DNA from 2 places in the Azospirillum fermentarium genome. Region 1 is predicted to be linked to the other one. Evidence: riboswitches for the same ligand, from Rfam matches in the RefSeq annotation. Region 1 holds a riboswitch; the other holds the start of a gene.
The links. A riboswitch is a leader RNA that binds a small molecule or an ion and turns the genes downstream of it on or off. The one in region 1 is predicted to bind S-adenosylmethionine.
Positions count from the first base shown of each region.

Region 2: it holds a riboswitch for S-adenosylmethionine, as region 1 does, so the genes downstream of both, M2352_RS16285 (homoserine O-succinyltransferase) here and metZ (O-succinylhomoserine sulfhydrylase) in region 1, are expected to answer to the same signal.

Region 1 covers NZ_JAOQNH010000001.1:556,000-559,399, reverse strand. The annotation lists gene M2352_RS02700 (phasin family protein) at 1-146, opposite strand, end outside; gene metZ (O-succinylhomoserine sulfhydrylase) at 248-1,453, opposite strand; SAM riboswitch at 1,528-1,607, opposite strand; gene M2352_RS02690 (hypothetical protein) at 1,791-2,036, opposite strand; gene M2352_RS02685 (acyl-CoA thioesterase) at 2,198-2,632, shown strand; gene M2352_RS02680 (class I SAM-dependent RNA methyltransferase) at 2,649-3,400, shown strand, end outside.
Region 2 covers NZ_JAOQNH010000002.1:292,010-295,409, forward strand. The annotation lists gene M2352_RS16275 (molybdopterin molybdotransferase MoeA) at 1-448, shown strand, start outside; gene lexA (transcriptional repressor LexA) at 557-1,264, shown strand; SAM-I-IV-variant riboswitch at 1,463-1,571, shown strand; gene M2352_RS16285 (homoserine O-succinyltransferase) at 1,613-2,536, shown strand; gene M2352_RS16290 (EamA family transporter) at 2,574-3,400, opposite strand, start outside.

The sequences.
Region 1 (3,400 bases):
GTGCGGTAGCCGATGGTGCGGGCCGACACGATGCCCAGATCACTCTGCTGCACCGCGGTTCGCATCAATCGGTTGTACACGCTGGCGATCTGCGCCCCGCTGCTCATCAGGTCAGCGAACGATGCGGTGTGGCGGCGCTTGCCCATGCGGTCGTGTCCTTGGCTGAAATCCGGTTGTCCTTCGCAAACGCAGCATGGGGCGGTTTCGTTCCGTCCCATGCCGCGCTCGAAGGACTATGACGGATAGGTTACGCCTTGGACAGGGCGCGATCCAGATCCTCGATGATGTCCTGCGGATCTTCCAGTCCGATCGACAGGCGGATCAGGCCGGGGGTGATGCCGGCACGGGCCTTGTCCTCGTCGGACAGCTTGCAGTGGGTGGTGGTGGCCGGGTGGGTGGCCAGGCACTTGGCATCGCCCAGGTTGTTGGAGATCATCACCATCCCCAGCCCGTTCAGCGTGGCGAAGGCCGCGTCCTTGCCGCCCTTGACCTCGAACGTGATCATGGTGCCGCCGGCCGTCATCTGGCGGCGGATCAGCGCGCGCTGGGGATGGCTGTCCAGACCGGGATAGTTGACGCGGGCGACCTTGGGGTGACCCTCCAGGAACCGGGCGACGGCATCGGCCCCCGCGCACATGGCGTTGACCCGCAGATCCAGCGTCTCCAGACCTTTCAGCAGGACCCAGGCGTTGAACGGGCTGATGGTCGGGCCGGTGTGGCGCAGGAACGGGTGGATCACGTCGTTGCCGAACGCCTTGTCGGACAGGATGATTCCGCCCAGGCAACGGCCCTGGCCGTCGATGTGCTTGGTGGCGGAATAGATCACCACGTCGGCGCCGAATTCGAACGGGCGCTGCAGCACGGGCGTGGCGAAGGCGTTGTCCACCACCACCTTGGCCCCGGCCTTGTGCGCCAGTTCGCACACGGCCCCCAGATCAACGATGTCCAGCGTCGGATTCGACGGGGTTTCCAGGAACACCACGGTGGTGGGCTTGGACAGCGCCTCTTCCCACTGCGTCAGGTCGGTGCCGTCCACCAGGACCGCTTCGACACCGAAACGGGTGGCGATATCGCGGATCACCACAAGACACGAAATGAACAGGTTGTAGGGGGCGACGATGCGGTCGCCGGCCTTCAACTGGCACATCAGGGCCGCGAACACCGCCGCCATGCCCGACGAGGTGGCATAGGCCCACTCCGCCCCCTCGTACGCGGCCAGCCGGTCCTCGAACATGGCGCAGGTGGGGTTGCGGAAGCGCGAATAGACGTGGCGCATCCCGTCGTTGGCGAACGCAGCCTCCGCCTCTTCCGCCGCGGCATAGACATAGCCGGAGGTCTGGAAGATGGCTTCCGACGTTTCGTCGAAGGCCGAACGGTTGGTGCCGCCATGGATCAGTTGCGAGCGGGGACGCAGGGCGGAAACATCGGGTTTGCGGTGGTCGGTCCGAGACATGGTGCCTTCCTTCGTCGGCCGGTGGGGCCACCCGGCCAAACAAAAAAGCCCCGACCGGGGAGGGTCGAGGCGCGGACGAGGCGGCTCGGACCTTTTTAGCGGATTGTTTTCCGTGGCCCGCAAGCCGGTCGCCCAAATCACCACGTGGAAGGATTTCTAGACCCCGCGGCACAGGGCCGTCAAGGGGTGGATGGGGGGGCGGATGGCTGCCATGTTGGCGCTTCCGCGGCCCCTGCCGGCGCGCAAAAAATCCACAGCGGCAGCGTGTTATTGCGCTGCCGAAACGGAGGCGCCGGGGATGATCGGGCGGGGGCGGTGGGGCCGCCCCCCGCCGGCCTCAGTCTTCCTCGTCTTCGCCGTCGGCGTCGGCTTCGATCTGGGCGGCCAGATCGCGCAGCATGTCGGCGACGTCTTCGTGGCTGGTTTCGTCCACCGCGGCATTGACCGCGGCTTCGATCATCGCCACGGCCACATAGGGGCCAAGCATCCCGCCTTCCTTGATCGCGGCTTCCAGGTGCTTTTCAGCGACCTCCAGAGCCTTGTCGAACAGGGCTTCGGCAGTCTGGGGGGTATCATTGCTCATCGGTTGATCCGATCGGTGGAAAGGTACGCTGATTCCTATAACACCGGGCGGGGGCGGTTGGCCCGCGAATTCGCATCACCCGTCTCATGCGGGCGGCCCCCTTGCCCCGCCGCGCGCAAGGCGCCAGAGTGGCCGCTTCTGCCCCAAAGGTGAAGCACGCCATGTCCGCCGTCCCCTCCGCCCCCACCGATCCCGCCCGCTACCGTTTCTGGGTGGCCGAAGAGGTCCGGTTCGCCGATCTCGACGTCCAGGGACACGTCAACAACAACGCCTTCGGCGTGTTCTTCGAGCATGGACGGGTGGAGTTCCTGCGCCATCTGGATGGATTCGGGCCGGACAAGCCGTGGCTGATCGCGCTGGCCCGCAGCGTCATCGACTACCGCGCCGAATTGCATTACCCCGCGTCCATCCGCATCGGCATGGGGGTGCTGCGGCTGGGGAACACCTCCCTGACGCTGGGCGGGGCGGTGTTCAAGGGCGATGCCTGCATCAGCACCCAGGAAGCGGTGTGCGTGCTGCTGGACGCCGGCACCCGCCGGCCCACGCCGGTCCCCGATTCCCTGCGCGCCGCCCTGTCGTCCCATTCGCTCGTCTGACGAAAGCCCCGATCCCGTGAACGCCCGCCGCCCCGTCCGCCGCCCGGCCCCGGCCCCGGCCCCCCAGACCATCGACGTCACCATCACCGCCGTGGGTGCCCGCGGCGATGGGCTGGCGCAACAGGGGGGCGTACGCCTGTACGTGCCCTTCACCATCGCCGGGGAACGGGTGAGCGTGCGCGCCGGTCTCGGCGCCGCCAAGGAGGGAAAGGGGGAGGGCGTACGGGCCGAACTCCTTGAAATTATTGAGCCTTCACCCCACCGCGTTCCCCCGCCCTGCAGCCATTTCGGTGTCTGCGGCGGGTGTACGCTCCAGCATATGGACGACGGCGCCTACGCCGATTGGAAAGTGGCGCAGGTGCGCACGGTGCTGGACCGGGTGGGGCTGGCCGGCGTGCCGCTGCACCCGCTGGCGCGGACGGCCCCCCTTGGCCGCCGCCGTGCCCGCTTCGCCGCCTTGAAACGGGGAAAGCGGGTGTGGCTGGGATTCAACGGGCGGCAGAGCCATCGGGTGGCCGATCTGGCCGAGTGTCCGGTGATTCACCCCGCCCTGCTGGGGCTGCTGGCCCCGGCGCGGGAGCTGCTGGCCGGGATCCTGCCCGACGGCGGGGCCTGCGACCTGATGGTGAGCGTGGCCGACGGCGGACTCGACCTGTTGCTGGTGGGGCCGCCGGCGCTTGACCGGCGGGCGCGGGAACGGCTGGCCGTCTTCGCCGAAGACCAGAAACTCGCCCGCGTGGCATGGCAGGCCGAAGACGGCGGAGACTC
Region 2 (3,400 bases), on a different contig from region 1:
CGTGCGCGCCGTGCTGGGCCGGGATCTGACGGTGGATAGTGTCGCCATGCGCCCCGGCAAGGGCGTGCTGTTCGGCGCCGGCGGGGGGCAGCGGTTTCTGGGCCTGCCCGGCAACCCGGTGTCGGCGGCGGTGGCGGCGGTGGTGTTCCTGCGGCCCATCCTGCGGGCGTTGCAGGGCATGGCGCCGGGGGATGACGGCACGGTGCCGGCCACGCTGGGGGCTTCCCTGCCGCCGTGCGGCGAGCGGGCGGATTTCGTGCGCGCCACCCTGACGCGCGGCGATGACGCGGGGTGGGTGGCGACGCCCTTTTCCCGGCAGGACAGCGCCATGATGTCCCGGCTGGCCCGCGCCGACGGGCTGATTGTGCGGGAGCCCTTTGTCCCCGCCGCTGCGGCGGGGGAACGGGTGGCGGTGCTGCCCCTGACGGGTGGGGCCGTGGGACTCTGACAGCCGTAAATTTTGCGCGGGAGATACGCTTCCGGCTTGACGGGGATGCGGAACCAAACTAGAACATATGTGTGTGGTTTGTTCCAGTTTTCGGGGCCGGAGGCGACAATGCTCACGCGCAAACAGCACGAATTGCTGCTTTTCATTCATGAGCGGCTGGGCCAGGGCGGGGTGTCGCCTTCCTTCGACGAGATGAAGGACGCGCTCAATCTCAAATCCAAATCCGGCATCCATCGGCTCATCACCGGGCTTGAGGAACGTGGTTTCATCCGCCGCCTGCCCCACCGCGCCCGCGCGCTGGAGGTGCTGCGTCTGCCCGAAGGGATGGAGAACGGCGCCGCCGCCAAGGCCGGGCGCAGCCGGTTCCAGCCCAACGTCATCAAGGGCGATTTCGCCAACGCCCTGATGGGCCGCGCCACCGACGGGGCGGGGGAGGCGCTGTCTCTGCCGCTCTATGGCCGCATCGCCGCGGGCACTCCGATCGAGGCGTTGCGGGACACCAGCAATTTCATCGACGTACCCACCGCCATGCTCTCCCCCGGCGATCACTACGCGCTGGAGGTGGCCGGTGATTCCATGATCGACGCCGGCATTCTGGACGGCGATACCGTCATCATCCAGCGGTGCGATGCCGCGGAAAACGGCGTCATCGTCGTCGCCCTGGTGGATGACAACGAAGTGACGCTGAAGCGTCTGCGCCGCAAGGGCAACACCATCGCCCTGGAGCCGGCCAACACGGCCTATGAAACGCGCATCTTCGGTGCCGACCGCGTGCGGGTGCAGGGCCGGCTGGCCGGGCTGATCCGGCGGTATTGAGCGGGCAGCGGAGCTTTCCCATAAAGACGATGTGTTGTTGCGGGTGATTTCCGTTGCCGGTGCGCGAAATCACCCATGGTGCCGCCTTGGTTCGCCATGGCGAAAAGAAACGGTTTTCCTGAAGAAAAATAGGGTTTTACCCGGCGCCACTGCGGCATTTCCTGCCATTGCCAAAGTGCTGAGGCCCCGCTAAGATCCGTCCCGCATCAAGAGTTGGGCCGACGCCCAACGCCAACCTGCCGTTCCGGGCAAGGTGGCGCTTCCATTCGGGAGGATGTGGCCCAAGCCGGCAACCAAACGGACAAAGCCACACGACGTCGGACCCGCCAGAACAGGACCGACGGACCCATGCCGATCAAGATCCCCGACAATCTGCCCGCCCGCCGCACCCTGGAAGCCGAGGGCGTGATGGTCATGCGTGAAGCCGACGCCGTGCGGCAGGACATCCGCCCGCTGCGGATCGGGCTTTTGAACCTGATGCCCAACAAGATCAGCACGGAAACCCAGCTTGCCCGGCTGATCGGTGCCACGCCGCTGCAGGTGGAATTGTCGCTGGTGCGCATCACCAACCACGTGGCCCGCCACACACCCGCCGATCATATGGCGTCGTTCTACCGCCCATGGGACGACGTGCGGGCCGAACGGTTCGACGGCTTCATCATCACCGGCGCCCCGGTGGAACGGTTCCCGTTCGAATCCGTGACCTATTGGGACGAGTTGCGGCGCATCTTCGACTGGACCCAGACCCATGTGCATCACTGCTTCACCATCTGCTGGGCGGCACAGGCGGCGGTGCATCATTTCTACGGCGTGCCCAAGCATGAACTGCCGGCCAAGGCGGCGGGCATCTTCCGTCACCGCAGCCTGGTTCCGGCCTCGCCGTTCCTGCGCGGCTTCTCCGACGATTTCCCCATCCCGGTGTCCCGCTGGACCGAGGTGCGGCGGCGGGATCTCCCGTCCAACGCCGGGCTGACGGTGCTGGCCGAAAGCGACGAGACGGGGCTGTGCCTGCTCGACGATCCGGCGCACCGCATGCTGCACATGTTCAACCACCTGGAATACGACACCACCACGCTGGCCGACGAATACAACCGGGACCGGGCGGCGGGCATGGAGATGCCGGTGCCGAAACACTACTTCCCCAGCGACGAGCCCACCCACCGGCCGGTCAACAGCTGGCGCGGCCACGCGCACCTGCTGTTCGGCAACTGGATCAACCAGATGTACCAGACCACGCCGTTCAACGTGGACAGCATCGGCCTGGCCGCGTAAGCGGTCGGGGAGGAGAGGGGCGGAACCGGTTGATGGCTCAATCCGGTGTCGGTGCCGCAGGTTCCGGCCGGATGGTCGCCGTCGCCCCGGTGGAGGCGGCGATGACCGCGGCGATGGCCAGCCATTGCAGCAGGCTGAGGTTTTCCCCCAGCAGCACCAGCCCGCACAGGGCGGCGATGGCCGGTTCCGCGCTCATCAGCGTGCTGAACGTGGCCGACGGCAGGCGCGACAGGGCGGAGATCTCCAGCGTGTAGGGCAGGGCGGTGGACAGGACCGCCACCGCCAGCCCCGGCAGCAGCACCGCCGGGGACAGCAGGGCGGAACCGGCGTCGATCACCCCCACCGGCACCACCAGCACGGCGGCCAGGGCCACCCCCAGCGCGCTGCCCCGCGTGCCGAGATCGGTGCCGGCCTTTTTCCCGAACAGGATATAGACGGCCCAGAACAGGCCGGCGGTCAGGGCATAGCCCGCGCCCACCGGGTCCACCCCCGATTCGAGCCCGTCCAGCGGCAGCAGCAGCAGCAGCCCGGCCACCGCCAGCACCACCCACAGCACATCCAGCATGCGCCGCGCACCGGCCAGCGCCACCGCCAGCGGGCCGACGAATTCCAGCGCCACCGAAATGCCCAGCGGCACCGTGCGCAACGACAGATAGAAGGTGAGGTTCATCACCCCCAGCGACGCACCATAGACGGCCACCGCCCGCAAGGTGGCGCGCGGCACCCCGCCGTTGGCGAACAGCCGCCAGGGCCGCAGCACCACGCACAGGATCGTGGCGCCCAGCCCAAGCCGCAGGGCTACCGTACCCGGCGTTCCGACCACGGGGAACAGTCCCTTGGCCAGCGACGCGCCGGTCTGCAGCG